3 regions of the Virgibacillus alimentarius genome follow, and region 3 is predicted to be linked to each of the others. Evidence: riboswitches for the same ligand, from Rfam matches in the RefSeq annotation. Region 3 holds a riboswitch; each other region holds the start of a gene.
What was found. Region 3 has a riboswitch for S-adenosylmethionine ahead of J2Z81_RS12475 (Na+/H+ antiporter NhaC family protein). Riboswitches for the same ligand answer to the same signal wherever they lie in the genome.
Positions count from the first base shown of each region.

Region 1: linked by a shared signal. The riboswitch ahead of J2Z81_RS03940 (aliphatic sulfonate ABC transporter substrate-binding protein) and the one ahead of J2Z81_RS12475 (Na+/H+ antiporter NhaC family protein) in region 3 are both predicted to bind S-adenosylmethionine.
Region 2: linked by a shared signal. The riboswitch ahead of ssuE (NADPH-dependent FMN reductase) and the one ahead of J2Z81_RS12475 (Na+/H+ antiporter NhaC family protein) in region 3 are both predicted to bind S-adenosylmethionine.

Region 1 covers NZ_JAGIKX010000003.1:147,364-155,160, forward strand. The annotation lists gene tenI (thiazole tautomerase TenI) at 1-104, shown strand, start outside; gene thiO (glycine oxidase ThiO) at 105-1,193, shown strand; gene thiS (sulfur carrier protein ThiS) at 1,226-1,429, shown strand; gene J2Z81_RS03930 (thiazole synthase) at 1,431-2,198, shown strand; gene J2Z81_RS03935 (thiazole biosynthesis adenylyltransferase ThiF) at 2,195-3,211, shown strand; SAM riboswitch class I at 3,343-3,452, shown strand; SAM riboswitch class I at 3,531-3,644, shown strand; gene J2Z81_RS03940 (aliphatic sulfonate ABC transporter substrate-binding protein) at 3,722-4,732, shown strand; gene J2Z81_RS03945 (ABC transporter permease) at 4,832-5,614, shown strand; gene J2Z81_RS03950 (ABC transporter ATP-binding protein) at 5,630-6,379, shown strand; gene acsA (acetate--CoA ligase) at 6,363-7,797, shown strand, end outside.
Region 2 covers NZ_JAGIKX010000014.1:20,294-32,873, reverse strand. The annotation lists gene J2Z81_RS08725 (type 2 lanthipeptide synthetase LanM family protein) at 1-2,121, opposite strand, end outside; gene J2Z81_RS08720 (class II lanthipeptide, LchA2/BrtA2 family) at 2,208-2,387, opposite strand; gene J2Z81_RS08715 (penicillin acylase family protein) at 2,731-5,127, shown strand; gene J2Z81_RS08710 (pyridoxal-phosphate-dependent aminotransferase family protein) at 5,196-6,365, shown strand; gene J2Z81_RS08705 (AEC family transporter) at 6,543-7,439, opposite strand; gene hprK (HPr(Ser) kinase/phosphatase) at 7,634-8,572, opposite strand; gene J2Z81_RS08695 (c-type cytochrome) at 8,684-9,628, opposite strand; gene J2Z81_RS08690 (LCP family glycopolymer transferase) at 9,909-10,901, shown strand; SAM riboswitch class I at 11,062-11,169, shown strand; gene ssuE (NADPH-dependent FMN reductase) at 11,341-11,895, shown strand; gene J2Z81_RS08680 (recombinase family protein) at 11,972-12,580, opposite strand, start outside.
Region 3 covers NZ_JAGIKX010000028.1:27,536-40,115, forward strand. The annotation lists gene J2Z81_RS12415 (nitrate reductase subunit alpha) at 1-595, opposite strand, end outside; gene J2Z81_RS12420 (hypothetical protein) at 582-869, opposite strand; gene J2Z81_RS12425 (hypothetical protein) at 901-1,218, opposite strand; gene J2Z81_RS12430 (hemerythrin domain-containing protein) at 1,261-1,674, opposite strand; gene J2Z81_RS12435 (hypothetical protein) at 1,945-2,148, shown strand; gene J2Z81_RS12440 (alpha/beta-type small acid-soluble spore protein) at 2,274-2,543, shown strand; gene J2Z81_RS12445 (gamma-type small acid-soluble spore protein) at 2,585-2,797, opposite strand; gene rraA (ribonuclease E activity regulator RraA) at 2,862-3,341, opposite strand; partial or broken gene J2Z81_RS15880 (cytochrome o ubiquinol oxidase subunit III) at 3,542-3,679, opposite strand; gene J2Z81_RS12455 (MerR family transcriptional regulator) at 3,872-4,633, shown strand; gene J2Z81_RS12460 (amidohydrolase family protein) at 4,836-5,579, shown strand; gene wrbA (NAD(P)H:quinone oxidoreductase) at 5,937-6,548, opposite strand; gene J2Z81_RS12470 (MarR family winged helix-turn-helix transcriptional regulator) at 6,749-7,201, opposite strand; gene J2Z81_RS12475 (Na+/H+ antiporter NhaC family protein) at 7,706-9,040, opposite strand; SAM riboswitch class I at 9,189-9,303, opposite strand; gene J2Z81_RS12480 (helix-turn-helix domain-containing protein) at 9,615-10,496, opposite strand; gene J2Z81_RS12485 (ribonuclease H-like YkuK family protein) at 10,703-11,239, shown strand; gene J2Z81_RS12490 (flavin monoamine oxidase family protein) at 11,418-12,527, opposite strand.

The sequences.
Region 1 (7,797 bases), on a different contig from region 3:
AAGCAGGTGCTAGAGGGATTGCAGTTCTATCAGGGGTTTTACTCGCAAAGAATCCTATACAAGCTACATTAGCATATAGAAAAAGTTTAGAGAAGGCGAAGTGAATGATGAAAAAACATTATGATGTGATTGTCGTTGGAGGCGGAGTTATTGGGAGTTCCATTGCTTACCAATTAAGTAAGCGAGGAAGAAACGTGCTGCTGCTGGAGAAAAATAAGCTAGCCAGCAAAGCATCAAGTGCTGCAGCGGGAATGCTGGGTGCGCAATCAGAATTGGAAAAAGATAGCCCATTATTCCGCTTAGCTAGAAAAAGCAGGGGAATGTTTCCAAAACTTGCAGAGGAATTAAAAGAATTGACAGGAATAGATATTCAACTCGTACAAAATGGGATATTTAAAATAGCGAAAACGGATGCAGAAGCTGCTTCACTAGCATCCATCATATCCATTCAGAAAAAGCTAGGTGAAAGTGCATCTTGGATAGCTCCAAACGAATTAAGAGAGTGGGAACCTTCCCTTTCTGAGTATATAAAAGGGGCTATGTATATCCCAAACGATGGAAATGTTTCCCCACCAAATCTATCTAGAGCATTAGCTCATGCTGCTATAGGTCTGGGAGCAGAAATGATGGAACATACGGAGGTTTGTGGTTTTATTAAAGAAACAAATAGAATCATAGGCGTTCAAACGATGATAGGCAAAATATTTGCCGATGAAACAGTTATAACAGGGGGGGCGTGGAGTGAACAATTACTAAGTCAATTAGGGATAAAGTTGAACACGTATCCAGTAAAAGGAGAATGTTTTTCCGTCCGGGTTAAAAAGAGCCCGGTTATACGAACGATATTCTCAAAAGGTTGTTATATTGTGCCAAAACCAGATGGAAGGCTAGTTATTGGAGCGACCGAAGAAGCAAATACATTTGATGAATCGGTTCATTTAGAGGGCCTCGTTCAGCTTATGCAGCGCGCTATCAAACTGATTCCGGAATTAACCTGTGCACAGTGGGAAAAATCTTGGGCTGGGATTCGGCCGCAAACAGCTGATAAAACACCATACATGGGAAGACACCCGCTGTTTGAGGGATTATCGATTGCTACAGGTCACTACCGGAATGGAATACTTCTTGCACCTATTACCGGGTTAAATATGGCCAAACTTCTTGAGGGAGAGGAAATAGAAGCCCCTTTTTAAATAAAACAACGTAGTGTAGAGGAGGTGAGCAAGTGAATCTGCGAGTAAACGGGGAGGTTGTAACTGTACCTGATTCGGTGCGTACAATTAAAGGAGTTATTGATCATTTTAACATAAACAACCCTGTCATCATTGTGGAACATAATGACACGATTTTAGATAAAAATGCACATGAAAAAACTCAAATTTTTGAAGGTGACAAAATAGAATTAGTCCAATTTGTAGGAGGCGGTTGAGATGCTAACCATTAACGATAAACAATTTCATTCCAGATTACTATTAGGAACAGGAAAATATCCAAATTTTGATATTCAAAAACAAGCCGTAGAGGTATCAGAATCTGAAATTTTAACATTTACTGTCCGGCGCATGAACATTTATGAACCAAGTCAACCTAATTTTCTTGAAAAAATAGATTTAGATAAAGTTAACTTGCTACCAAATACAGCTGGTGCAAAAACAGCTCAAGAAGCAGTACGCCATGCTAAACTAGCTCAAGCCTCAGGGCTTTGCGATATGATCAAAGTAGAAGTTATTGGTTGCGATAAGACGTTGCTTCCGGATCCTGTGGAAACATTAAAAGCAACAGAGGAACTGCTCAAAGAAGGTTTTACAGTTCTGCCATATACTTCTGATGATGTTGTGCTTGCTAAAAGACTGGAAGAACTTGGTGCCCATGCGATCATGCCGGGAGCTTCACCAATTGGATCAGGTCAAGGAATTATTAATCCGCTTCATTTACGTTTTATTGTTGAACAAACAAAGGTTCCAGTGATTGTCGACGCTGGTATTGGTTCTCCTGCTGATGCTGCAATAGCGATGGAATTAGGAGCTGACGCTGTGTTACTAAATACAGCGGTATCTGCTGCAGATGACCCAGTAAAAATGGCTAAAGCGATGAAACTCGCAATTGAAGCGGGCCGCTTAGGTTATGAAGCTGGAAGAATTCCTAAAAAACGAACAGCAACAGCAAGCAGTCCAATGGAAGGGCTGAGTATCGGATGAATGATCGTTATTCCAGACAAACGCTGTTCGCTCCGATTGGTGAAAAGGGACAAAGAAGACTAAAAAAAAAGCATGTGTTACTCGTGGGAGCAGGGGCTCTTGGCACAGGTAATGCGGAATCACTTGTCCGCGGGGGTGTTGGAAAAATAACGATAGTGGATCGCGATTATGTTGAATGGAGTAATTTACAACGACAACAGCTATTTGTTGAATCAGACGCAATAGAGCGTATACCAAAAGCAATTGCTGCCAAAAAGCGGCTCCAACAAGTTAATTCTGAGGTAGAAATAGAAGCCCATATTTTAGATGTCGGTCCGCAAGAATTTGAAAGCTTAATAGAAAATGTTGATCTAATAATAGATGCTACCGATAATTTTGATATTCGGATGATTATTAATGATATTTCACAGAAATATGGGGTGCCTTGGATTTATGGCTCTTGTGTCGGGAGCTATGGTATTAGTTTTACAATTATTCCAAATCAAACACCATGTTTACATTGTTTGATGGAAACTGTGCCTATTGGCGGACTGACCTGTGATACCGCGGGGATCATCAGTCCTGCAGCTAATATGGTCGTAGTGTATCAAACAGCCGAGGCACTAAAAATACTTACAGAAGATTGGGGCGCACGAAGAGAAAAATTAGTATCCTTTGATCTTTGGAAAAACGAAGAATCAAAAATCAATGTTTCTAGTTTAAGAAAAGCTGATTGCACCTCCTGCGGCGTTCATCCTACGTACCCATTCCTTGATTATGAAAATCAAACAAAATCAGCTGTGCTTTGTGGAAGAGATTCTGTTCAAATTCGTCCGGCCAAAAAAGAAAAACGTGATTTAGAAACGATAGCTCAGACATTGTCATCTATGGGGAAGGTAGAACAAAACCCATTTCTGCTTTCTTTTACAGTTGAAAAAAAGCGGCTCGTTCTATTTCAGGATGGTCGTACACTTATACATGGAACGAAGAATATATCGGAAGCCAAAACACTTTATCATCGTTATTTGGGATGAACAGAATTTCTTCAAAGCTCTCTAGATTATGCATGACCTTATAAATATTCATATTTTTACAGTAACAGTGTTGACAGAAATAATTCCTTGTGATAGACTCTGAATTATCATTAGTTAATAAAATTAAATAAATCTTATCCAGAGTGGTGGAGGGACTGGCCCGATGATACCCAGCAACCATTAGGTGCTATACCTAATAGGTGCTAAATCCAGCTAAGCAAGATGCTTAGGAAGATAAGATGAGAATAGATGAACCTCTCTAACTTATCTGAGAGGTTTTTTTAGTATAGTAGTTATTCGTATAAATTTATAAATAAGTTTCTTATCCAGAGAGGCGGAGGGACTGGCCCAATGATGCCCGGCAACCCATAGGCTAGATTAAATAGTTTATGAAGGTGCTAATTCCTGCAGGATATTTCCTGGTAGATGAGAAGAGAGAATAGTTTTTTTAACCCTCTTCTTAGGAAGAGGGTTTTTATTTATTATTTTATAGAAAAAGGAGAGGGTAAAATGCTTGAAAAAAGGATTTTTAGAAAGCATTATGTCGGAAAATTCACATTAATAGGACTAATAGGAGTTTTACTATTCCTAACTATGGGATGTTTTTCAAAAACAAGCTCGAAAGGTACACCAGAAAAAATTCGGTTAGATTATGCCTATTATTCACCAACTAGCTTGGTTCTTAAAAAGTTTGGATGGCTAGAAGAGACATTTGAAGAAGAAGGTATTGAGATAGAGTGGGTTTTAAGTCAAGGCAGCAATAAAGCATTAGAGTTTTTAAATAGCGACAGTATTGACTTTGGTTCATCAGCAGGTGCGGCTGCATTAATGTCTAAGGCAAATGGTGCGCCAATCAAAAATGTATATATTTATTCAAAGCCGGAATGGACTGCGCTTGTCTCCCGTGCAGACTCCAAGATTGAAAGTATAAATGATTTACAAGGAAAGAAGGTTGCGGCAACACTGGGTACAGATCCTTATATCTTCTTACTTCGTTCATTAAATGAGGAGGGGGTTTCAGCCAGTAATGTTGAGATTGTTAATCTACAGCATGGGGACGGGGCATCTGCGCTAACTTCAGGGTCTGTGGATGGATGGGCTGGCCTTGACCCTCACATGGCTCGACTAGAAATAGAATCTGATGCTGAGTTATTCTATCGGAACGTAGATTTTAATACATACGGTTTTTTAAATGTAAGAGAGAGTTTTGTTGAACAGTATCCTGAATATGTCAGTCGTGTCATTGAGGTGTATGAAAAAGCAAGAACTTGGACAATTAAAAATCCTAAAGAGGCAGCAGAAATCCTAGCGGAAGAAGCAAGTATTCCAGTAGATGTAGCACAAAAGCAATTAGAACGTAATGATTTTTCTGGACCAGTTCCTGGTAAAGATCAGCAAAGATCTTTAATAGAAGCTGGTAAAGTGTTACAAAACGGAGAAGTTATTGATGAGGATGCAAATGTCGAAAAACTTGTTATAGAGCTAATTGACCCCTCATTTGCAAAAGAAACGATTGAGTAGATAATTAGTTCTATTCTAAAGGAGAGGATAAAATTGGCAAAGCATAAAGAAGAAATAGCATCTGTGTTTGTTACAGAGCGCATCAAAGGTAATGAAAAAATGAAAAAGAAGCAGTCAAAAAATCTTCAATCTGTTCTTTTAGGAAGTTTCATTCCAATTATTCTAATTATTGCGTGGGAAGGATTAAGTCGAGTAGGATTTTTCCCAACTTACCAACTCCCAGCACCGACAACGATTTTAATTACCATTAAAGAAATGGCACAGGAAGGAACTTTATGGGATCATATTGGAATTACAACCTATCGTGTTTTGATGGGGTTTCTAATTGGTACAGTAGCTGCTGTCCTATTAGGGTCACTTGTTGGCTTTTATAAAAATGCAGAGCGATTATTTGATCCAATGATTCAAGCTTTTCGTTCTATTCCATCGCTTGCATGGGTGCCATTGTTCATTTTATGGATGGGAATTGGCGAGCCATCTAAAATAACAATGATAGCAGTTGGTGTCTTTTTCCCTGTCTATCTTAATGTTGTGAGCGGAATACTTGGAGTTGACCGAAAATTAATTGAAGTCGGAAAAATTTATGATTTAAATATATTTCAATTAATTCGCAGGATCATTTTGCCGGGAGCATTGCCTTCTTTCCTCGTTGGTTTGCGAAGTGGTTTAGGACTCGGTTGGATGTTTGTTGTTGCTGCAGAATTGATGGGGGCCAGTGAAGGACTAGGGTACTTGTTGGTTCTAGGCCAGAATACACTTTCTCCCGAGATAATTATTGCTAGTATTATTTTATTTGCGATTATCGGAAAATTTTTCGATTGGATTTTGAAAGTTATCGAAAAACAAGCGTTACACTGGCAGGACAATTTAATGAAATCATAGCGGGAGGTATACATGGTGAGTTTAGAAATGAAAGATGTTAGCCGAACATTTAATGGTAAAACAGTTGTTAGAAACATTTCTTTTACTGCAAATCCAGGAGAAATTATTGGTATTTTAGGTACGAGTGGTTGTGGAAAAAGTACGTTATTACGTGCTATTTCTGGCTTGGATAATGAATATAGTGGAGAAATAGTTATAAATGATTATATATCAAAAGGAATGCATAAGAATACTGGTTTTATGTTTCAAGAACCCCGTTTAATGCCTTGGCTTACAGTAATGGATAACGTTACGTTTGGATTAAAAGGGAGCAAGCTAAAGAAGCAGGATTGTGCAAGGCAATATTTGAAAGATGTTGGCTTAGCTGGAAGTGAACATCTTTATCCAAAACAGCTTTCTGGAGGAATGGCCCAACGTGTAGCAATCGCCCGGTCTTTGATTACATCTCCGGAAATTCTATTATTGGACGAACCATTTAGTGCGTTGGATGCATTCACCAAGATGCATTTACAAGATTTATTACTGGATGTATGGGAAAGTTATCAATCCACAATGGTGTTAGTTACCCATGATGTTGATGAAGCAATTTATTTATGTGATCGAATTATTATCTTATGCGGTCATCCAGGAGAAATTGCTAAAGAAATTAGATTAGCCGAACCACGTCCTAGAAAAAGAGGCAGTAGGAAATCCGCAGAGTTTAAAACAGAGATATTAGATAGCTTAAATTTAATAGGAGGAGATGAACATGTCTACAGTAAATAATGAGCTTCCGTCAATTACAGGTACATATAATTTACAAGATTACCAAGCTATAAACGAATCATTTTCATGGAATAATGCAGCAGAAAAATTAAGTTTTTGGAAAACAGGAAAAGTAAATATTGCTTATGAAACGATCGACAGACATGTTGATGAAGGTTTTGGAGAGAGAGTTGCACTTCAGTACGTAAATGGTGATAAGAGAGAAGTTTTAACATTTGCAGAAGTTAAAGAAAAAACAGATCATTATGCTCGTGTTTTAAAAGAAAATGGCGTGAAAAAAGGAGATAGAGTGTTTGTTTTACTACCTAAAACCCCTGCATGCTATATTTCTATTTTAGCGATTATTAAGATTGGTGGAATTGCTGGACCGTTATTTGAAGCGTTTATGAAGGAAGCAATAACAGATCGGATGAATGACTGTAGTGCAACAATGCTTATTACAGATAAATACTTAATTAATCGCGTTTCTAATAAAGATATTCCTTCCCTCCGATCAATTTTGTTTACAGAGGATTTGGAGGATTCCTTTTATAATACTCCAAATATAGAGGCGACTATCGAGTGGGTTCATTTAGAAGACGGATTCATTATACACTATACAAGTGGATCAACTGGTAAACCGAAGGGGATTTTGCACGCTCATCGTGCTATGATTCATCATTATGAATCAGGTAGATGGGTGTTGGATCTTAAAGACGATGATGTATATTGGTGTACCTCTCATCCAGGATGGGTAACAGGAAGTGTATATGGCTTATTTGCTCCTTGGTTAAATAGAGCTACAGTCGTCATTCAGGGAGGACGTTTTAAAGCTGAAAATTGGTATGAAATAATAGAAGAATTAAAAGTAACCACATGGTACAGTGCGCCAACTGCTTTTAGAATGTTATTATCCCAAGGTGATTTATTGAAAAAATATGATCTTTCCTCCTTAAGGCACGTCCTAAGTGTAGGTGAGCCTTTAAATCCAGAGGTTATTCACTGGGCATGGAATCAACTAGGAATTCGTATTCACGATACATGGTGGATGACTGAGACCGGAGGACATTTGATTGTAAACTTACCTTCAGAACCTATTAAACCAGGATCAATGGGAAGGCCATTTCCAGGGATTAAAGTAGGAATATTAGATGAAAGCGGAAAGGAATTACCACGTGGTTCCGTTGGACAATTAGCTATTCGTACACCGTGGCCCGGTTTGATGAAGGAGATTTGGGGAAGCAAAGATAAGTTCAATTCTTATTTTAAATATAAAGGCTGGTATGTATCTGGTGACATGGCTTTTCAAGACGATGAAGACTATGTGTTTTTTCATAGCAGAAGCGACGATATGATTAATTCAGCCGGGGAGAGAATCGGCCCTTTTGAAGTAGAAAGTAAACTCATTGAACATCCGGCAGTGGCAGAAGCGGGGGTCA
Region 2 (12,580 bases), on a different contig from region 3:
ATAAGCATAAAATAAAGAAATTCCGGTTAAACCATCATAAAGCCCCATAGATAAGGGAGAGAGGCTGACTTCTTCATCTTGATTCATTCCAACTCCTATCCATGTTACGTCATTTTCGGTACTTCCCCAAACCGCTTCACCAGCAACATGGTCACCTATAGCATCAGATAACTGAACAGGATTATTTATTCCTTTAATCTTCTTTAGCAGTTCTTGATCCCTATGAATAATATTTTCATCGGTTAATGTGGAAACCGAGGTTGTTATCCATTTTTTTTGCTGCATAAGGTCTAATGAATGAAGGGATTGTATTTTTTCTTTTATCAAATCCCAACCGCTGACATCCAGAAAATTGGTAATCTCCTCTCCTTTTGAGTTCCAAATACTTTTACTATTAATTTTCGTATAAAAGTATGGAACATCCCCCCTCAACAAATCTTGTACTTCAGAGTGTGTTATTAAAAAATGTTTAGAGGATAGATTACTGTAATTCCAGAATAAATCAAACAATCTCTGACGTTCTAAACCATGCTGCAAATAGTCTGTGTGTTCACTTGCTTTTAAAAATTTTGCATAGACGTGGGTGTTTTTAGCAATATACCGTATTCGGTTATTCGAAAACCTTCCTAACAAGCCGTGGTCATGTACCAAATCATCTTTATGATTTAAAAAAAGTTTATACAACTTTTCAAAACCTTCTAATATATATTTAAGATAAAACGCTGGATTGATGATTTCATTATTTATTACAGGTCGATTTTTCTTGTTCTTCATGTATGCATTTGTCTTTTCTATACTTATGTTGGGTGTTTTATTGTCTTTTATATATTCAGATTTGCCAATATACTGCCCTTTACTTCCTCCTACTCCGCTAACCTCAACATTCATACTTCCATCAGGTTTATACTGAATAGGTAGTAGTCCGGTACCTAAAGTCGACTTCATTAAAGTCTTGATAGCCTGATGTTGGGCTGTATTTTGTTCTTCCATTGGCTGCAAGGGATAACATATAGACTCTAAATCTATTAAATATGGGTGTTCTCCGTGAGCAATGATATTCTCGAAATGAAAATCCACAGCATTAAGAAGATAAAGAATGCTAAGATAACCACCTAAGCGTGTATAAAATCGCTTAACCTCCTCTTTGCTACGACATTCCTTGTATTCTATAAATTCCTGCCAACCATAGCTGCCTTTGTCTAAAATATTTAATTTAGCAAATGTAATGTCCCTTAGTTGGTCATTACACCAATTGATTAGATTTTGAAAACTCAGGTCTGTGGAAAGGGGTCTAGGTTTGTAAACTAGTTTCATTCCGTTTTCGAAAGTTAACATACTAACCATTTGCCCATTATTATGAGTATCTCCAGCTCCTGTTTCAATATTTATGAGAGGTGACGTGAAGGGGGTTACTATTTTATGTATTTCATCAAAATCATTATTAAATCGATTAACTAATTTCAGTTGGTGATTCAAACTTGATTGGGTAGTTTCTGTCAGTAGTCTGGCCAATACAGGGTATTCGCTAAGAAATTTCAGCACCCCTTCATAAGTGCTTAATTTACTTTGGATAAAATAGGCGAACTGATCTTCGTCGTTTTCTCCCGTAAGCTCTCCTTTCAGCCTGGAAATATTAATTTCTAAAATTAACGGTTTTACAGTTTTTGGGCTCAATTGATTCTTGATGTTAGAAATAATTGATTGCTTGACCGCATCTATACATACTCTACTACTAGATATAGTATTGTTTTGAAAATAGATATCAATTTGCTTTGAACTAAAATGAATAAAAGGTTCAACTAGACATTCGAAGATAGTTTTGCCTGAAGTGGAAATATTTACATCATTTGAGAAAATCTTTTCAAACAACTTTATCCATTCCAAATCTGCCGTTGGAATGTCATTTCTTTCTTTTGCATTTAAGATATTGATAAATTCTTCTATAGTCATATTTGCTTGTTTTAGTCTATCTTTTAAGGTTAACTTACTAAAACCAGTTTTCTTCATCCATTTCTGTAATGCTTCGTCCTTATCTCTTCCTTCAACATGGCTTATTGTTATCTCTTCTAGATATGCTGCAAGATTAAATTTATCCCATGGATTTTTTTTAATAGTTTCCATCTTCCAACTCCTCTATCTCTTGATATAAAGAATGTGATATAAAGAATGGATGAGAAGCACTCATCCATTCTCTAATGATGTGTTTATTAATCACAAATTGTTGTCGTTAATATGATTACACATGGCCAAGTTGTCTGTGGATTAACATCTGAACCACCTACTGCTGCTGCCAGCTCTTCCTCTGATACTTCTCCTACTGGACTTTCAAGAACACCTTCCATTCTCATCTCAGGATTTTTCCATGCAGTTTCAATTTTTTCGAACATTTTTAGTTTCCTCCATTTCAATAGAAATTGTATTATCTCTCCCGGGATATTTATATTATATGTTAAGTAAACATAACATTTCAAGTCTTTTTCAGATTTTTCATAGAAATAAAAATTATATTACTGTTTATTTACATCTAGTAAGTAAACTCCCTAGCTATAAAATGACACATTCTTTTTAGATGATTTAAGTTATAATTAGGTTGTTAAAAATATAAGTGACTACATAAGTGCCAAATAAAATAATAAATGTAAGCAACCAATGTCTCCTCTTTTATATTTCAGATAATTTGGTATTTTCCATAAAATAAGGTAATATATGGTTAGAAAGGGGGGGAAATAGATGGAAAAGCCATCAAAACAGACGCTACTTGAGCCAAGGAAAAAGAAGAGTGCCCTTAAGATTAGTCTCATTACGCTTGGTGTGCTGGTTGCGCTTGGTCTGATTGCATTTTTTGTGATTAATGCGTACATAAATAAATCGATGGCGCAATTAGAAGGAACGCTTGAAGTGCCAGGCCTGAAAGAAGAGGTTGTTGTTCTGATAGATGAAAATGGTGTGCCGCATATTCAGGCGGAGAATGAACATGATTTGTATATGGCGCAGGGATATATTCAGGCGCAAGAACGGATGGTTCAAATGGAGCTCTCAAGGAGACAGGCATCTGGTACGCTGAGTGAGGTTGTCGGTGAGAAGGCAGTCGACACAGACAAGTATTTTCGGACGCTAGGACTAAGACGGGCTGCTGAAGAATCGTATGATTTATATTCGGATGAAGCAAAACAGGTGCTCACGTGGTTTGCGGACGGGGTCAATGCTTACATGGATGACGCCAAAGAAAAGAATCGTCTCCCTGTGGAATTCACATTAATGGGAATGGAGCCAGAGACGTGGACACCACTGGATTCGCTGACCATTGGAAAGTATATGGCGTTTGACCTTGGGGGGCACTGGGAAAGACAGGCGTTCAATTACTATGCGCTCAACCAATTGGGTAAAGAAAAGGCATATGAACTATTTCCAAGTTATCCGGAACATAAGCCCGCTATTATCGATGAAGGAGAGCTGGAGGCAGCTAGCGATAGGGTTGATGTGGAGAAAAGTTTTGCAACGGCGATTATTCCACATGCTTTTAACGGAAGCAATAACTGGGTGGTAGCAGGAGACAAAACAAAAAGCGGGAAGCCTTTGCTTGCAGACGATCCCCACTTAGGACTAGCCACACCTTCCGTCTGGTATCAAATGCACCTAGAGGCAGATAATGTCAATGTGGAAGGCGTGATTTTTGCCGGCGTCCCCGGAATTATTTTGGGCCATAACGAGCAGATTGCATGGGGCGTGACAAATACAGGGCCTGATGTACAGCAATTATATATAGAAAAAAGAAATGAAGCGAATCCGAATGAATTTTTATTTGAAGATGAATGGGAAAAAGCAGATGTCATCGATGAACCGATTCAAGTAAAAGACGGGGAAACAATCGATTACCAAGTTACCGAAACGCGCCATGGACCGGTGATCTCTGAATTCGCTGAGGAGAGCGGAAAAGATATTGTCATGTCTTTAAGGTGGACTGCACTGGATCCGACAACGGAACTTCAAGCGATTTTAGAAATAAATAAAGCGAAAAACTGGGATGAATTTGAAAAAGGTTTAGAACATTTTCTGGCACCGGCGCAAAATTTTGTTTTTGCTTCCAAGGATGGAACGATTGCATATAAAGCAAATGGAAATATTCCAATCTATGAAAACGGAGATGATGCATTGCTTCCACTGCCTGGATGGGAAAAAGAACAGGAGTGGGACGGATACATTCCTTTTGATGCATTACCGCTTGTAAAAAATCCGGAAAAAGGTTTTATTGCGACAGCGAATAATAAAGTAGTCGGAGATGAATATCCTTATCACATCAGCAATGTCTGGGCGCAGCCATATCGATATGAGCGCATTGCCGAAGTGCTGGATGATGGGGACAATTTTACCTCCGAAGATATGATGCATTTACAAATGGATCAAATGAATTTGCAGGCAAGAGAATTCGTGCCATTGTTTGAAAAAACGCTGAAAGATGCTGATTTAACGGATAACGAGAAAAAAGCAATGGATGCACTCAAACAATGGGATTTCAAAGACGATGCAACAGAGGAAGCACCGCTTATTTTTCACACATGGATGAATGAAATTGAAACCGTTTTATATGACGAGGAAATTCCTGACGGGATGATGGAATTATTTACTGGAAGTGGACAGACGACAGACCAGTTATTGAGAAAAGGGGATGATGCGGTTTGGATAAGGGAAAATGGCGGTCTTGAAAAAGTATTGCATACCGCATTAGAAAACAGCCTAAAGCAATTAATCGAAGAACACGGGGATACACTTGCCAAGTGGGAATGGGGAGATTATCACCAAGTGACGTTTTCTCATCCTTTATCAGAAGCCAGTTCGATTTTAGCCTTCTTCTTTAATCCTGAAGACCCAATTCCTGTTGGAGGAAGCAGTGTCACTCCAATGGCGGCAAGTTATGACACCGAAACAGGAATTGTTGATCATGGTGCATCCTGGCGATTTGTCATTGACGTTAAAGACATGGCAAAAGGATATCACATCGTTGGACCAGGCCAGTCCGGTCATTTCAAAAGCAAGTGGTATCACGACCAAACAGAAGACTGGGTCGAAGGAAATTACCATGTAACCGACCTAAAGGAGAAAAAAGGAAAAGAACTTATCTTATATTGAAGGTGCCTGTCACTTCCCGAATAATGTCGTTTTTTGTCGAAATATAAAATTAACGGAGGGGTATTGTCATGAGAAATAAGGAAATGTTGTTGATTCCTGGACCAACGCCCGTCATTGATTCGATCTATGATGCGCTTGGTCAGGAAACATGGAGCCACACGGATCCACGGTTTGCGGAGATTTATAAAAATGCAATTGAGCAAACCAAACAATTGCTTCAGACGGATGGAGAGGTTTTTGTGATCGGAGGATCCGGTACATTAGCAATGGAAATGGCGATTCTGAATACAGTATCCGCGGGGGAAAAGCTTCTAGTCGTCAGCAATGGCTATTTCGGGGATCGCTTTATGAAGTTAGGTGAGGCATTTGGTATTGATATTGACGTGGTACAGGCTGCGTGGGGCGAGTCCGTTACCGCAGCAGAAGTAGAAGCGAAATTAAAAGAAGATACGTATAAAGCAGTGACAATCACGCACGCAGATACATCAACAGGTGTTGCTGCCGATTTAGATGAGCTCGTTCCGGTTATTAAAAAGCACGAAGCACTGGTGATTTTGGATGGTGTTTGTGCTACCGCTGCGATGGAAGAGGATATGAGCAAAGGACATGGCCTAAACAATGAAAAGATTGACGTTATTTTAACAGGGTCACAAAAAGCAATTGGCGTACCACCAGGCATTGCAGTAGTCGCCTTTAATCAGAGTGCACTGGACGTCCGCAGGCAAATGAAGCATGTTCCGGCTTATTATACAGATATTTATAATTGGCTGCCGATTATGCATCAACCGCAAAATTACTTTGCTACACCACCTGTCAATTTAGTGTACGCCTATAACGAAGGGATGAAATTGGTGCTGGAAGAAGGCATGGAAAAAAGGCATGAGCGCCATTTAAGGTTTTCAAAAGGTGTAAAAGCGGGATTAGCGGAATACGGAATGAAAGCATTAGCGGATGAAAACGTAGCTGCAACTACATTAACCTGTATCCTATATCCAAAGGGAGTGGAAGACACTCAGTTCCGAGCTAAACTAGCAGAAAAAGGAGTTGTCGTCGCAGGCGCTCTTGCACATTTATCAGGAAAAGCCTTCCGGATTGGACACATGGGCAACACGACAAAAGAAATGCTCAAAGAGGCAGTGCGTCTCATTGGAGTCACACTGCAAGAAATGGGACATGATGTAAACATCGAAAAAGCACAAGAACAATTTGAACAAGCATTCAGCAAACAAACTGTTTAGGTGCCTGTCACTTCCCGATTTTTGTCATATATTGTCGAATGATAGATGTAAAAATACTCCTCATCCAAATGTTCGATGAGGAGTATTTTTTGCCTCAGCATAGTTCCCTCCGCCCTCCTTACATGACGGGGAGGATACATGCGTTAGCAAAATTTCTAATCCAAGCAATTCGAATTCCTACACAACGATATTTAATAAAATACTTAGTGTAACAATACTCACTAGTGTCGAGATCAAGGTAATACTCGATACAAGTTCTGGCTCGGTATCGAATTCGATCGCATACATCGTTGTTGTCGCAGCAGTCGGCATCGCGGAAATAATAATGAGAACGGAAGCAATAATCGGATCCATATCCACCATGAATACAAATAGCGCAGCCACGATAGGTGCGACAATCATTTTTAACGTTACCGCTGATGAAACAACTTGCCAGTTAAGCTTCAGTCCAGTTATCGAACCAAGTTGCATGCCAAGTACGATCATCATGACCGGGATTGCCGCGTCCCCAACCATAGACATCGTGGAGTGGACGGCTTCAGGGATTTCCACGGAAAAATAATGAAAAATAAATGCGATCATTGCAGCGTAAGTTGTTGGCATTTTCATTACGTTTTCAAGTGCCCGCCTCATTCCGCTGGTGCTTCTGGATGCATAATAAATGCCGAAAAAATTATTTTGCAAAGCCTGAACGACAATGATAAAAACGGAATATGGGACTGCTGCTTCCCCTACACTAAACAGCACAACAGGCAATCCGTAATTTCCCGAATTCATGAATCCAGTTGCAAGAATCGACGCGCTTTCGATCTGGGGTTCCCACTTGAAAATTTTTGCGAGTATTTTATTTAGGAAAACCATGATATAAAATAAAACAAACATATAAACGAGGATAACGATAAATCCACGATCAAACGTAGATTCATATAGAGTTGTAAATACTAGCGCAGGTGATAGAATGTACAGAGATACAGCAGAAACCGACTTTACATCCAGCACCCGGATCCGCTGCAGGATAAATCCCGATGCAAAAACAGCCATGATTGGTAAGATAACACTTAAAAACAAACCCATTTTTTAACATCTCCATGAATAGAACTAAAGAATAGTTTAGCATATTTAGAGAATAATGTGTTTTTATGTCCGTTGAATCATGGATGGCAATCGTTGATAGCATACATTTTTGTAAGAAAAAACTCCGTACATAACATAAAAATGATCACGGGCGCGCACATTGCCCCTGATCATTTTTCTTACCAAAGATATTTCTAATGAAAATCCTCACCCGCATTCTCACTTGCTTCCGCTTCAACCCGTTCCATAAACTCTCCCATCGCACTATAACCCTGCTGCTGGAGATACCAGTTGTTCGCAGCGGCTTCAATGAGTCCAGCTACATCTCTTCCCGGTTGCAGCTGAATTTCAATAAATGGAATAGGTACCCCCATATATTCTGAATACTTTTGCTCGAGTTCCAGTTCGTTATTTAAATCATCCGCTTTCCATTTCGTGAGTTTGATATCTAATGTAATTCTTGTCTCATCCTGGAAAGCTTTGCGTCCGTAAATACGCACTACATTTAAAAGCCCGATACTGCGCAGAGCAAGAAATTCCCTATTTGTTTCGTTATGTGTGCCAAGTAGGGTCTGTGGACTGAGTTTTTTTAGCACAATCATATCATCTGCTACCAGTCGGTGCCCACGGCGGATCAGTGTATGCGCGGTTTCACTTTTGCCAACGCCCGAATCCCCGCGCAAAAGGATGCCGATCCCTGAAACATTGATACAAACACCGTGCACCGCTGTCTCTTCTGAAAGGGTTTTAATCATATGCGCATCTACCTTTGGAATAAATTCGGCAGTTGATTCCTTAGTCCATAATAATGGGATGCCTTCCTCGGTGCAAAACTTTGTCAAATACTCTAATCCCCCTTGTCCATGAGTAACAATAAAACATGGAGGGCGATACTTTACAATGTTTCCAATCCGGTGTTTTCGTTCTGCTTTCGTTAATTTATGTAAGTAGGTGATTTCTTTTCTGCCCAGCACTTGTACACGGTCCATCGGGAAAAAATCAAAATATCCAACAAACTCCAATCCCGGCCGATGTGCCTTTGGCTGGGTAATGTTTCGGTCCAATTGCTCCTTACCAGCAAGAACCTTCAAAGAAAACCTTTTCACCAAATTCCTTATTGTAATCCTCTTCATATCCGTAAACACTCCCAAAATAACTATATCACGGATAGGGGTCCTTGTCTAAAGAGGTCAGATCCCGCCTGAATTTGTCGAATCATCAAGAGGGATCTGTCTTTCTAAAAACTACTCTTCTGAAGGTACAATCGCTTCAATTTCGGTCCAATCGAATGTGCCTTCTTTGATTTTATCTTTGCGTTCTTTTGTAATGATATCCGTTGGTTTATCCCCTTTCGGCCAATCATCATCATGTCCTTCCCATTCGGGTCTTTCCTTCGATAAAATAAATGCAGCAAGGTCAGCAGCTTCTTGATCTGTTAAAGGATCTTCACCGCCAGGAGGCATATTATTTTGGATAAATCCTGCCATTTTTGACATACGCCCCATGCCAGCACCATCATTGAAAGAATTTTCTCCCCAAAGGGCAGGACCAGTATTTGGATCTATCCCTGAACCATCTGTAGCATGGCATGTCATACAGTTCTTTTCTTCATATAATGCTTCTCCATTTGCTACATTTGGCTCCGGAATTTCTTCCATTGTATTTTGCATGCGCCAAGGAATATCTTCTCCAGTCTCTATTCCCTCAGAGATGTAACTCAAATAAGCAACAATAGCACGCATTTCTTTACTTTCATGGTCTATTTTTTCCCCGTTCATACTGCGAAGCATACATCCATTAATCCTGTCCTGAATGGTAAAGACAGCATCTTCCCGCGGACGGTACTGCGGGAATTGTGTCGTAACCCCTACCATCGAGGATACTTTGTCCTTCCCGCCATCAGCATGACAGCTTTGACAGGACAGCTCATTTCCAACCTCCTCTGCCAGCACGGTGTTTGTTTCATTAAAAACTTTTTCGCCGTACTGGATCATCTCGGTCATTGGATCATCTTCATCCAAATCCTCAAGTGATGGTGGATCATAGGCGAGTTCCTCCTTTCCTGTTTCTTGTTGGTTGCCCTGGGTTTCAGTTTGGGCGTTTTCATTTTTGTCTTTAGAACATGCAACAAATATAAGTGTAAGTACAACGAATAGTAGGGAAATTTTCAACATGTTCGATCTTTTCATTTCTTTTTCCTCCCTAAATTGAATTTTCCTTACACCAATATTTTAACAATTCATAATTAACCTGTGTGAATTTTGGCAACGCTATCGCCCGGTGTGCGAATATAGTCATAAAGTAGCCATAAAATAGACAAAAAGGTGCCTGTGACAAAAAGGTGCCTGTCACTTCCCGAATTTTGTCGAAGGATATTTGTAGAAAATATGCTAAAATGCTCATAATTTCGTTTCTAATATTAGCTAGATTGTGTATAATAAGAGAATAGCAGATTCACGAGCAAGACAAGTGATTATAAAAAATAAACATTTTGCTGAAGAAAGGCAAATTTTTTTATGTACAGAAGGGGAATTGAATAATATGGGAAGGTCAAAAAGAAGAAAGTCGAAAAAAATCTGGTTAATTCCACTGGCAATCCTACTTTTACTTGTGTTAGGGATAGGTGGCTATGCTTTTTCTCTCTATAATAACGCGAAGAATACCGTAAATAATAAAATGCATGATCCGGTAGATTCGATTGATTTAAATGAAACGAAAAAGAAAATTAAGGCAAGCAAATCTCTAAATATCCTGTTAATGGGTGTTGATGCCAGAGGAGCTGATAAAGGCCGTTCCGATGCCTTAATGGTCCTAACGCTAAATCCTAAGACGGACAGTATGCAGATTGTCAGCATTCCCAGGGACACAAGAGTAGAAATAGCTGGTAGAGGAACACAGGATAAAATTAACCATGCCTATGCATTTGGCGGCGCTGATATGGCCGTTAATACGGTAGAAAATTTCCTTGATGTTGACATGGATTATTATGTAAGCATGAATATGGAAGGAATGGAAGAGCTCGTCGATCAACTTGGCGGTATTACAGTAGAAAATGATATCGAATGGCAAGATAAAAAGTATCATTTTACCAAAGGAACGACAGAGTTGGACGGGGATAAAGCGATGCATTTTGTCCGCATGCGTAAGCAAGATCCAAATGGCGACTTTGGAAGAACAACGCGTCAGCGCAAGGTCATTCAGGGAATTATTGATAAAGGTGCCAGCATCGGATCTGTGACGAAGTTTGACGGCATGATTGATATCCTTGGAAATAATATGGCTACAAATATGGACTTTGATGATATGAAAAAGCTGTTTTCCGATTATAAAAATACAAGAAAGAAGACGGAGAACTATCAGATGGAAGGAACCGGAACGAACATTGGCGGAGTCTACTATATGCAGGTGGATGACGCAGAAATTCAAAAAGTGCACAGCATGATTAAAGATATGAAAGAGTGATCGAATCCAAAGAAAGCTTTCGCAGGACGAAAAAGAAGTGTTAGCATTTTTGGAGACAGACTCCGCTCGAAATTTTGTTGAGTATTTTCTAGGAATATGCATATGCAAAAGCTGTTGACTTAATCAGACGACGGTGATATGATAAATCACAATTCAATAATTCTTATCAAGAGAAGTTGAGGGATATGGCCCGATGACACTTCAGCAACCTCTGATTCCGATCAGAAAGGTGCTAATTCCACCAAGTATTATGCTTGGAAGATAAGAGCGGACACGGACTGTAAATCGTAACCCTCTTTTCTTCCGGGAAAAGGGGGTTTGTTATTGGCAAAAAACCGTATCGATGAAAATCGTTTAAGATGTTGTAAACTTAATTCCAACTAAATCAATGTGTAATATCGAATTAAAAATTTAATCACAGAACAGGAGGGATGATCGTATGAGCGAAGTCATTCTATTATCCGGAAGTCCATCTGAACATTCACGATCACACCATGTACTGCAATATATAGGAACATTGGTGGAAGCGGAAGGGTATCGTATCAAACATATTTCCATTCGAGATATTCCAAAGGAAGATCTATTTCTAGGAAGGTATGACAGTCCCGCTGTTGCAGAAGTAAGTAGAACGTTAGAAAAAGCAAGTGGGGTTATCGTTGGTTCTCCCGTTTACAAAGCAGCATACTCTGGCGTTTTAAAAGCATTACTGGATCTGCTTCCGCAAGATATCCTGCAGCATAAACCGGCGCTTCCTATCATGACAGGCGGTAGTCCATCCCACATGCTGGCACTGGAATATACATTGAAACCGGTGCTCGCTACATTGAAAGGACAGACATTAAAAGGGGTTTATTTGCTTGACCGTCAAATCGATCGCAAACTGGAAAATCCGATTGTGGATGAAGATGTTTTAAATCGAGCCAAGAAGCAGGTGCAGTATTTAATCAGTATATTAAAAAAGCAGGAAGCCGCTCTGAATGCTTCCTATCTATAAAAAGATTGATGAGGAGGTATGCCATCGTGGTGAAAAAAAGAATTTTGTTAAATGCGTTTGAAATGAATTGTTCCGGTCACCAATCATGTGGAATGCTGTGTGTTGCTCGTAAAAAAATAGAAGATATATAAGGGTCCGAGAATCGGTAATGGATTCTCGGACTCCCATCTTCTTTTATTTCAATTTTTTCTATTAGTTTGTGGAGCATTTCTTCATCAAGGATAGGGTTTTGAACAAATTGTTCAATTTGTTGGATTAGTTTGGTAAAATCAATCTTTTGCTTTTGCTGAAGTAATCCCATTTCTAATTTAACCTTTTCCTCATTTAGTTTTGCAATCTGATTTCCATTATCTTCAATAAGCAATCTATATTCATCGTCATGTATTTCACCCCGTATTTTCATGCGAAGTGCAGCAGTTTTGTCTTTCTTGATGTTCTCAATCTCCTTGAGAATTTTAGCAAGTCGCTTCTGATCACGCTGAACGCAAGTTGTTATCTTTTTCTCAATATTTTTTTGAATGGATTTTGTGGAAAGCTCCGAAAACATTTGTTTTATATCTTCTGAAATTGCCTTAATCAAAACATTTTCCCGTACAAGATGGCTTGAACATTGTGTATGGCCATGTTTATTATATGTTCCGCAAATATATCCTTTGCGATTTGCTTTAAAGTGCATACTCTTACC
Region 3 (12,580 bases):
ACATTGCAGGAATAGGACTGAACCCTACAATACGGTCAGGTCCATATTTTTTAATGGTGTAAATGGAAGAGCTAGCGATGATTTCGCACATTTCTCTCCATTCTGCCCGCACAAAACCACCTTTGCCTCGAGCTTTTACGTATTTTTCACGCTTCTCGGGATTACTGACAATATTCTCCCACGCCTTAACAGGATCATAGCCCTGATTTCGTTCAGCTTTCCACAATTCATACAAATCCCCGCGAATGTAAGGATACTTCACCCTGATTGGACTGTATGTATACCAGGAAAAACTCGCACCTCTTGGGCATCCGCGTGGCTCGTACTCGGGAAAGTCATCTCCGGTACTTGGGTAATCTGTTTGTTGTATTTCAGATGTGATAATTCCATCTTTTACGTAAATTTTCCAGCTGCAAGAACCCGTACAGTTTACACCATGTGTAGAACGTACAACTTTGTCATGCTGCCATCGACGGCGATATATATCTTCTGCATCTCTAGAACGTGGACTTTCCTCTGTCCAACCGTCATTAATTAAATTACCTCGCTTCAGATGCTTCAACCTTTGCAATAATTTATTCTTATTTCTCTTCATTTACACCGCCCCTTTGTCCCACTGTTTCAAGAGGATTAAAACGTTCCCCGGTAATACGAAAGCTTTCGTCTCCTTCTTCCATTTCTTCAAGGAAAATCTGTAAAGTCGGTGCATTTGCAGCGACTAAAATTAACCGTTCTAACGTATCCAATTCATTTAATTCATAAATGCTTTCTATCGTTTCCGTTGATATATCACCAAAACGCATGCGCAGTACAGCAATTAAATCTTCACGATCCTGAACAAATGCTGCTTCATTCTCAAAATTAAACATGCTTATCCTCCCTCACCTCAAAAAACGGCTTTTACATTTTCATCATTTTAAAGTAATCGGCAATCATTATTTGTTTACAATCCTCTCCAATGGATTTAATAAACGTATCGATGTCTTTATCCAGCGCTGTAACTGTATCATAAGAAAATAATTGGGATCTTTCTTGTGTAAATCCTTCCCCAAACCTGACAATTACTTGTAATCCCGAATCTTCTTCTATCACATTCGCTTCAATATCATATGAATGGATATTCATTTTCTCTAATTCTGCAGTGACATGATTATAAAGATTTGGAGAGACAATTCTCATCATTCTCTCCGAAGAAGCTTGCTTTTTTTCAGCATTCATTCTATCTGCCTCCCCAATAAAACATTTATCTAGTCAATAATATTAATGATCAGGCAATATTGTTTTTTCTTTTTGATTATGCAATAAATCTACTAAAATTAAGGCCTGAAATCGTTGTACAACATCGTCACTAATTCCATTGCGAAGAAGTTCCTTTATTTCTTGTATTAATAATTTCAAAAGATCATGGTCACGGGTTAAAGCAATAATAGAATCTTTCAACTCTGGAGACGTTTCAACTAAGTCTTCGTACAACCCTTCTTCCTCTGATTCTGCATGCCTAAGTGTTCGAGTTTCCCAGTGCTCAACAATAACAAACGCTAATTCTAATGCTTTCTCTTTTTGGTTATCTCTCACCAATTTATCAAGTAATTCCGTTAACTCAGTTGCCTCATTTAGCGCCGCTTCATGAATGGCAGAATGACTATCCACATGTTTCAGTGCTGGGCCTGACATAAACATTCACGTCCTTTTTAAAATATTCTACTACCCTTTATACCCTTCTTTGAGATAGCTTATTCTGTTTTATAATACTTTCATTGTAACTGCACACGAAAAAAGAAGTTGTGACTTTTATCACATAATTAGACAAAACCGGTTGTTTACGTTCCCAGAAGGTTCTTAAATGCAGGAAGAGATGGACTCCGTTCAAAACGTAATATTCACATCGCATACATATTTTTTGACTATTATCTTCATGATAAAAAGAAAAGGAGATGATATGTCATGCCCAGAGAAACGGAAAATACCGGTTCAGAGTCTACTCCTCATTTTGATGGTAAACGTGAAGGAATTCTTAATGACTCAAAAGGGATTCAAATGGGGATAAAAAGCAACTCGAAACAATCGCCATATCGAATTGACGACTTGATGGAAAGGGAAGACATGGAGAGATTGGATCAGATCATCAACAAACCAAAGGATAAATAAAATGATTAACACCCTAGCGTTTTGAGCTGCAAACCATCAATGTTTATGTTTATTCCATTTGTTAAACAAAGGAATGCGTGATTCTTGCATTAGAGGAAATCCTAATTATAAGGGAGGCAATAGATATGGCAAAAAAGGATAATAAAATACTCGTCCCCAAAGCGAGGGAAAATTTATATCATTTAAAGGGGCAAGTAATGAAAGCAAAGGGTTATAATGTTACTGACCCGCACAATGCAAAATATGAAATTGCCAAAGAAGAAGGAATCCCCCTAAATAAGATGTACAATGGTCACCTCCGTTCCAAGGAAGCTGGGAAAATCGGAGGTCCCATTGGCGGTAATATGGTGAAAAAGATGGTCAAAATAGCACAAGAAAAAATAACGCAAAAATAAATTCCATCCGCTGGTTCCTAAATAAGAACCAGCGGATGGAACTACTGATTGTCTTTCGATTGTTGATTTTTCGTTCTCACTACCTCCATATTCGTGTCACTATAAATACCAGTCCCATGTCCTCCTGTTGTTTTAGCAAGTATTTCTTTGACTTCGTTATAAGACAAGCCTGAACGTTCATTTTGACGTTTTACTGCGTCAATATTCGTTCCTGCTACAGTAAACGTATCATTATTATTTTTGTTTTCCTTCATATGAAACACCTCTTTTTAATTTTCACTTACTTTTTCCAAAGAGGCAATTTTTCATCCAAAAATCTTAATTCAATGATCTCTCTGATATAATAACACCATCTTCATCCACATATACATAATCTCCCGGTTTCCATTCAACCTCGCCAAAGGTGACCGAAACATCCCTTTCGCCTTTTCCTTCTTTCTTACTTTTTAATGGGTTGCTTCCCAAAGCTAGCACTCCTACATCCATTTGAGCAAGATCCGCTGTATCACGTACACACCCATTAATAATAATTCCCTCTATTCCACGAGTCACTGCAATAGCTGCTACACGGTCACCAAGCAGGGCACAGTTTTTAGAACCTGCACCATCGACAACAAGGACATGGCCTTTTGGGATAGCGTTTAAAGCTTCTTTAACCAATACATTGTCTTCTAATACTTTTACAGTAGCGATAGATCCACAAAATGCTTGCTTTGCTCCATATGATTTGAATTCCTGTTTGCAAATTGCTAACTCTTCCGAAAATTCATCACATAAATCTGTTGTTTTAAAAGACATTATCTACACCTCTTCCATAAAATATGAAATATATATACATACATAATAATGGAACAGTAGGACCAATGACAAGCAATCCGGTGAAAACGATCAGCCTCTCATAACGAAACAATCGATTATCCAGATTTACTTCCTATTACCAAACACAACCCCACTCTTATTAGAAACGATTATAAACTGTTTGACAATTTTGTGAACGAAATAAATGATTTATTAGCTGTTCCAGGATTTAAACATCGTTTCTTCACTTGCAGGATAATAAATAATCCCCAAAATAGGCCAAGTGTAACGTATGCTCCGTGCGTACCTAAAGTTGTTAACAGGCCTGCCATGACAGCACGGGGAGCAAAAATCCTATGCAGTGTTATTTGAATAATATCTGCTTCATGTACTGAAATTAGATAAAAATAGAAAATGTTTAATCGATTAGAGGAAAGAAAAACATTCGATTTTATTATAAAATTTATTATTTCCCCTTGACCTTTCCGTTGCGTAAAGGTCTATGCTAATAATTGTTAGGAGGTAAGATCATGGAATATACAGTAAATCAGTTGGCGAAGTTATCAGGTGTGAGCGGCCGTACACTCCGATATTATGATCAAATCGGATTACTGAATCCAGCAAAATACAATGCATCAGGTTATCGTATTTACGGTACTGAAGAGGTTGATTTACTTCAACAAATTTTATTTTACCGTGAATTGGAAGTAAGCCTGGAAGATATTAAGGACATCATGAATCAGCCGACATTTGATCAAACTACAGCGTTAAAAAAACATTATAATGTACTAAAGAAAAAGCGTGACCGTCTTGACAAAATTATAGATACAGTTGAAAAAACCATTGAAAACAAAGAAGGAGGAACTACCATGAAAGACCAAAATAAATTTGAAGGCTTCAAAGAAAAATTGATCGATGATAATGAACGAAAATATGGTGACGAAATACGTGAAAAATATGGAGACGAAACGGTGGATGTAAGCAATGCAAAATTAAGAGGAATGTCCCAAGAAACATATCAGGCGATGACAGATTTAGAAAAAGAAATCTTTTCATTGCTCGAGAAAGCAGTTGAAAATGAAGACCCTTCCTCAGACATCGCACAAAAACTTGCTACAAAGCATAAAGAATGGCTTATGTATTCTTGGCCAAATTACTCCAAAGAAGCACACGCAGGTCTTGCCGAAATGTATGTCGCTGATGAACGATTCACTGCTTATTATGACAAAGTTGTGAAAGGCGGAACAGTATTTTTGCGCGATGCGATTTTAAATTACTTGGGTAAAAATTAATTTAAATTGCTGCAGGATAAATTAGCTAAATTGTGTAAGTAAGCGTGTGTAGGGCTCTTACTTCACAATTTAGTTTTTTGTTATGAAAAAGCTAAGGATCATCACCAAAATAATATGGAGGGATATTATGACAATTAAGGGTACATCCTCTAGCAAAGAAAGTAACATACACGCAAATCAAGCGATGAAGGCAGGAGAAAAAATGAAAATATTTGATTCACATCTACATATTATTGACAAGAGATACCCGTTGTTTGAGAATCATGGGTTCGTGCCTGCTTCTTTTACTCCTAAAGATTATTTACAAACAGTGAAAAATATAAATGTAATTGGAGGAGCAATTGTATCAGGTTCTTTTCAAGGATTTGATCAATCCTATTTAATTGATTCATTAAAAACGCTTGGTGATCATTTTGTTGGTGTGACACAATTATCCTACAACACACCGGATGAGGAAATCCTTGCACTTGATAAATATGGCGTAAAAGCGATTCGATTCAATGTTAATCGTGGAGGATCCGAGAATATATCACATTTAGATTACATGGCAAGAAGGGTGTATGAACTGGTAAATTGGCACACTGAACTATACATTAATTCCAATTCATTACCAGAAATAGCAACAACTGTAGAAAAACTTCCAGCGGTTTCCATCGACCATCTAGGTTTGTCAAAAAGAGGACTTCCAAATCTTTTATCATTAGTGAATAAAGGGGTAAAAGTTAAAGCAACTGGTTTTGGAAGAGTTGACTTTGATGTTGCGGAAGCTATCAAACAAATCTATTCTATTAATCCGGACGCTTTAATGTTTGGAACAGATTTACCTTCAACAAGAGCAAAGAGACCTTTTTATTTATCAGATATCGATCTGATCCATAATAGTCTCGGAGAAGCAAGAGCTAAGAAAGTTCTTTATAAAAATGCACATGATTGGTATCTTAAATAAGGCTAAGTAGGTTATCGTATTTTAAAAGAGAATGGCCCACCTTTTTTCATGACTTCCTTTTCTTATAAAATGAATACGTTCCTTTTAAGGGAAGAAAAAAAGCTCTCTTTAAAGAGGCAAGTGACCCCGGAGCGATAAACAGAAAAAGTCTATCATCGAAAATATATAACACACCTGAATCTATTTAGGATCTTCAATCGAAGCGGACTTTTTGAATTCACACGTATTTATTCACATCTCTATTTTAGAATGATAATAGCAACGTGAGAATATCATTCTCATGTTGCTATTACCTGTGCGCCTTCCCGTTGTACAAAGATTCAATTTGCAAAATTGGCTTCTAAATCTTACAAAAGGTTATTGATTTCCTTTTTTCACCCATTCCGCTACAGTAACCGTACGTTTTGCTTGATGCTTTACCGCTTCCTCTACATCTTCAATCATTTTACCATCTTGACCAACTGTAACACTTGTGCCATACGGGTTTCCTCCTGCTTCAATTATAACTGGATCCGTATAACCAGGAGTCGCTATAATAGCACCCCAGTGCATCATAGAGGTGTACAATGATAAAAGTGTTGCTTCTTGGCCGCCATTCGGATTTTGTGCAGAAGTCATTGCACTTACAACTTTGTTAACGGTCTTGCCGCTTCCCCATAGCCCTCCTTGAATATCAAGAAATTGCTTCATCTGAGAAGCCATATTTCCAAAACGTGTTGGGGTACTAAATATAATAGCATCTGCCCATTCAATATCATCTGATGTCGCTTCTGGAACGTCTTTTGTTTCCTCTATCGTTGATTTCCATGCCTCATTTCCCTCAATGACAGATTGTGGAGCTAATTCTTGCACTTTGAGAATCTTAACCTCAGCACCTACCTCTTTCGCTCCTTCCTCAGCCCATTTAGATAATTGATAGTTTGTTCCACCCATACTATAAAAAATAACTGCTAATTTGACGTTTGACATGATTACATTCTCCTTTATGATAAAATCCTGAATAATTTGGATAAAGTACCCACATAGCTATTTTCTTCTTCTATTCCATTAAGTATACATTTTTAGATTAAAACTGTTCTTCCTGAAGTATATTTTAAGGGAAAATCCCCCTCCTTTTTATTTCTAAATAATATATTATGAATTCGAGGTATTTGGGTAAAAAAAGCCGGTTAGAGTTCCTCTGCATATAAACCTAGCTTTTTTAGCTGTTTAATTAGCTCATCTTTTTCGCTGTTATTTAGTCCAGCGAATATGTCTTGAATCGCTTCCTTATGTTTTGGAAAAATCTCATTCATAAGCTCTGTCCCCTCGTTTGTAATCACTGCATATGTCACACGGCGATCTCTAGGGCAGGGTTTACGTTCAATAAAACTTTTCTTTTCCAGTTTATCTACGACATACGTGATACTGCTGCTCGCTAATAATACTTTCGTTCCAATTTTCTGTATGGGTTGATCTCCTTTATGATAGAGTAACTCAAGCACAGCAAATTCCGTGGGATTTAGTCCGTACCTTCTTATATCTTCCTCAACGCGTTTTGTAATAGACTCCATGGCTCTGGATAAAACAACAAATAGCTTTAAAGATAAATCCTGTTCTTCAATATTAGACGATTGTTCCATGAAAGACACCCTTTCATTAATCTCGAATTCGAGATAATTATAAGACGAAATTTTGTTTCTGTCAATCATGAAAAGGGTTAAGTTATATTCCGTCAGCTAATGAAAATATCTGCCCCTTTCAGGGGGGAAAGACCGATTCATCCGCCCTTTACATTCTTGAAAATGGTGTTTTCTCGCCTAATAAAATAAAAGATATTAAACTTCCCCCTGGTCTATCTATAAATTATCTAATATACTAACTTCACCATTACTTGTAATCACCCCATAATGACAATGTCCTTTCCCGCATAAAATTAATTGTTTTTGTTCGAAATCATAAACGCAGTAAGGTTGAAGCTCGATCAAATCTTATAATTTTTTATATGCTTTTGCTTTTGTTTCTCTAATTAATTCTTTGTGAGATTAATAATATCACTATCCAATAAAGCGTCTCAGTGAATTGTTCTGAACGAACAAAAAATCCGTCCCTCCTACGTTTGGAGGGCGGATTTTTTAAATTTATGGCTATTTTCTTTTTTGCGTACTTTGAGGCTGTGAAGTTTTTTCCGTTGTAAACTTCGGAAACCCTGTTGCAATTGCAATCATTCCAGCTACTGCGAGCAGTACCGGATAGATGCAATATGGCATGATGGACACCGGTGAAATGGAGGCGATCCCAGCAACTGCCAGCAATTGTGCACCATATGGAAGAACCCCTTGAAAGGCACTCGCAAAAATATCTAGGATACTCGCTGAACGGCGCGGATCAACACCAAATCGTTCGGTAATTTGTTTGACTAACGGACCAACACTGATAATCGAAATTGTATTGTTCGCTGTTGATAAATCAAATGCGCTGACAAGTCCGGCAATACCGGCTTCGGCACCTTTTCTTGACTTTATTCGACTATTGATAGCGTTTAGTAGAAAGGCGATGCCACCGTTGACACGAATCAATTCAACCAATCCGCCGAGTAAAATGGATAATAAGGATAATTCTTGCATGCCGGCCATTCCTTCACCAAGTAAATTCAGAAATTCCATGCCATCAAAAGTACCATAGAAAAAACCAACTAACCCCACAAAAATGGTGCCTCCAATTAGGACATAAATTACATTGACACCAACGACTGCAAAAATAAGTACAGCAAGATAGGGCAATACTTTAATCAAGTCGTATGGATGGTCTCCGCCAATAGATCCGCTTGCATTCCATGTCAGGACACCAAAAATAACAGCAGCAACTATAGCGGTAGGCAGGGCGATAAAAATGTTAACTTTAAATTTATCGCTCATTTTGACAGCTTGTGTTCTAACAGCGGCGATGGTTGTATCTGAGATCATGGACAAGTTGTCGCCGAACATCGCTCCGCTGATAATGGCCCCCATAAATAATGCTGTACTTATGCCTGTTTGTTCAGCTAATCCAACACCGATTGGGGCAAGGGCAACAACCGTTCCGACTGATGATCCCATTGAAATAGAGATGAAACAGCCGATTACAAATAAACCAACAATGAGCAAGTTTTCCGGTAGAAAAGTCAGTCCAAGATTAACGGTTGATTCAACTGCACCGACACCTTCCGCGACCGAAGCAAAAGCGCCAGCTAATAGGTAGATAATAACCATTAACATGATGTTTGGGTGACCTGCCCCTTTTGTCAGGTGATCGAGTTTATCTTTAAAGGTCATTTTTCTGTTCATGAACAGTGCGACTAATACAGCTATAAAAACCGCAACAAGCACTGGTAGTTCATAAAAATCCCCATTGATCACACCAGAACCGATAAATAAAATTAAAAAGATAAAGAATGGTAATAATGCCAACGCATTACCTTTTTTAATGCTTGATGAATTCATTTCTATCTTCCCCTTTAATGTAATGCTATTTTGTGAATGACAAGGGTTTGTTTATAGATCTTTTACCGTGTCTTTCAAAATCTTACAACGTATAAAAAATCAGTATAAAAACAAAAAACCTTCCGCTTTGGAAGGAGTTAGTCTAAACACCTTATCTTCCAAAACGCTTGAAACGCGATTTGCTGGAATTGGCACCTTGCATTTAATTAAAACAGGTTGCCGGGCTTCATAGGGCCAGATCCCTCAGCCACTCTGGATAAGTTTGTATGAAATTTGTATGATAGATAGTGTAGTATAATATTGCGAAAGTGTCAATGAATTTGTGATTTTTTAAAAATCTATGAAACATATCATAAATCGATGAACCCTTCGAATTAAACAAATGCACGGAATTAGCTACGCATGAAAAGCAATATTATTCAAATCTAAAAAAAGATTATGAAGGAGATCAAAAATTTTTAGTATTGCTAAGAAATTTATCAATGAGTGTACTATCCCTATTGATTTAAATATATGGTATACAGCAACTGGTAAGAAATTAAAGATCCAATTCTTCAGTTAAAACGACCAACAATTAGATTTCCTCCTCAAAAGACAAGTTTATTGGTTCATCCAATAACTCCGATTGAATCTCTAGATTTGTTGTCGGTACATCTTCTTCTACTTCTTCAAAGGTAAACTGATCCACCCACACTTGCCCATGCCCTGATAAAATAATGCCAAACGCTATAACGGAACTGCCTGAAGGAACGTCTAAAACAATCGAATACCGGTTCCAGTTCGTATTTCCTTTTATTGGGCGATCACTCATATTATCGAACTGTAATATATCATCGGAGACACCATCTACTCTCATCCACATACTAGAAAAGGACCCTACATCTTTCGTTTTTAGGAAACAAGAAAGTCTAATGCGTTTCCCAATAAACTTATCCGCTTTAAATTGCTGCATCATTGTGGCAAAATTTGTTTGATCAAGTACTGTTTTAGATTTTAAGTAACCCGACGCTTTCCCTTGATGAACAACTTCGCGATCAATTCCCATCTCATAATTAAACGGATCAGATCCGCTTAAAAACCATCCTTTTACTTGTTTATTCATATAAGATTCCTCCTTATTTTCCATCATAACTGACATTAGCCTTCGATATTGCCCAGGCGGCAAACGATAATATTTTTTGAAGGCTCTTGTGAAAGCCTCTTGAGATTCAAAATAATAATAAAATGCTATATCAAGAATCCGTTCGTTGGTGTAGAGTAAAGCCGCTGAAGCATTTGCCAAACGTCGCATCCGAATGTACTCAGTAATAGACGTGCCAATTACTGAACAAAATATTCGATGAAAATGAAATTTAGAAAAGCCCGCCTGCTTCGCTAAATCATCCATCGTTAGTGATTCATGTAGGTGATCTTCGATATAGTTAATGGTTTCATGAATAATGTCTTCATAATGCATGGGGTCCCTCCCTTTATTAATAGAATAGCAAAAAGAAAAGGAAACTTTTTGATTATTTTTGCGAAAAATCACATTTTCAAAGATGTATCAGCTTTTCTAAAATTTTTATCGTCCATTAAAAATTTTGTGCACAATTCAGCGTCAAAGATCATAGGCTATATATAGGAGCAGTTTTCTATACCGCAGAAAAGGTTGGATGTGCAAATATGAAAAACGGTACCGATAACCACTATTGGTTTCAAAATCTACAAGAAAATCGAATGTCATTTGAACAAGTCTTTCATCATATTGTAAAATTCATGCATTCTGAACCATATGGCAATTACCGATTAATGGTAGGCACGGATTCTCAAGTACATCAAAAAATGACCCTCTTCATAACTGGAATTGTCATACTAAACAAAGGAAGCGGTGTATGGGCATGCATTAGAAAAGTGATTATTCCGTGGAAAATGCTGCATCTTCATGAGCGAATTTCATACGAAATGTCCTTGTCTGAGGAGATTGTTTCCTTATTTACTGAAGAAAGAAAAAAACAGTTAGTCAATATCGTCCTTCCTTATCTTTATCAAGGAGCTTCATTTTCAATAGAAGGTCATATTGATATTGGAGCTGGTAAAAGGAATAAAACACGTAAATTTGTTAAAGAAATGGTTACAAGAATGGCAGCAATGGGAGTCGAACCAAAAATTAAGCCGAATGCCTTTGTAGCCTCTAGCTATGCAAATCGTTATACAAAATAAACAATTCGATAAAAATGTTCCTTCCTACAAATACAGAGATAACGATCTTTTTATCTTTGAATTCATCTAACGAAGGAACAGGCGTACATTTTTGTCTCACGAAAAAGTTTAAATTCGATTGTCAATTGCAGATTTACATATACAGCAAAGAAGGTATAAGCCTTTTAAATTGATCGTTTCATAAATATGTTTTGTATACGTGAATAACTTCAAAAACCGCACGCTCAGCTGCTTGAAGTGCTCCTTCAAGATGTCCTCCAAATTCAGAAGAGGTTTCTGTACCAGCAAAAGTGATCTTCTTCTCCCACGCAGTAGTATCCGTCGGTGGACCGTATTTTGGAAAAGCTTTAAGCGGTTTAAAATCGGCGTCAACCGCAGTTTCGGGATCGCTGGACCAATCTTTGTATAGGAGTGAAATTGGTTTTTCAGCGGAAGGCCCAAAGAGCCGCGTTAACTGATCAACAACAAGCTTGAGAACTTTCTCCTCACCTAGTTCATGCCGAATCTTTGCAGGTATCCCAAAGAAACCAAAGAGAGCACCGTAACCTGTACCGGATGATGCATCGTGGATCTCCTGCAAGGGGCCGCCCCAGCTCATTACCTGGCCAGAAAGTCCATCATCTCGCCAAAAGGGGCGATTATAAATCGCAACTGCCTTGGCCTGTCCCGCCATCCATGTAGGCTTGTCCATTAAGTTCGACGTAAGCTTGGCAGGGAGAGACGGCGAGAATGCTATACGTTGTGCCACTATTCGGGGCGGTAATGCTAAGATAACAGCTCCTGCACGTATACTTTCCTTTTTTCCATCGGCGAGGTCTGCTTTGAGGGTGATCGCTCCTTCTTCATTCATACGAATTGCCGTTACACGCGTGTCTAATTCGACCGTGCCATGAGGAAGAGTAGCCGCTACGGCGTCAATGAGAGACTGAATACCCCCAATGAGACGCACCGATTTTTCAACAGCTCCTTGTGGTAACACGTGTCGCTGTACGGGGGCATTTTGAGATTGCTCAAATAGTATTGCTCCTTCGGTGTATTGTTCGAATGTCCTTAAGTCGAGTTCCCTGACAAGACTGGAGATAACAGGCTCATGTTGCGGCCAAAACCATGTTGGTCCTAGATCAAACTTGCCGAGATCAGGCCTGTCCGCGGGCGCCTTACTTAAAACTCTACCTCCAATTCGTCCTCGCGATTCTAAAACTTTGCATTCGATGCCTTGTGAAATAAGCATAGAGGCAGCACGAAGGCCACTTAAGCCAGCCCCAACGATTATAATAGGATTGTTCATTTTCTTACCTCCAGTCGTTCTGAGTTTACCCCATTCAATACAAATAGAATAAA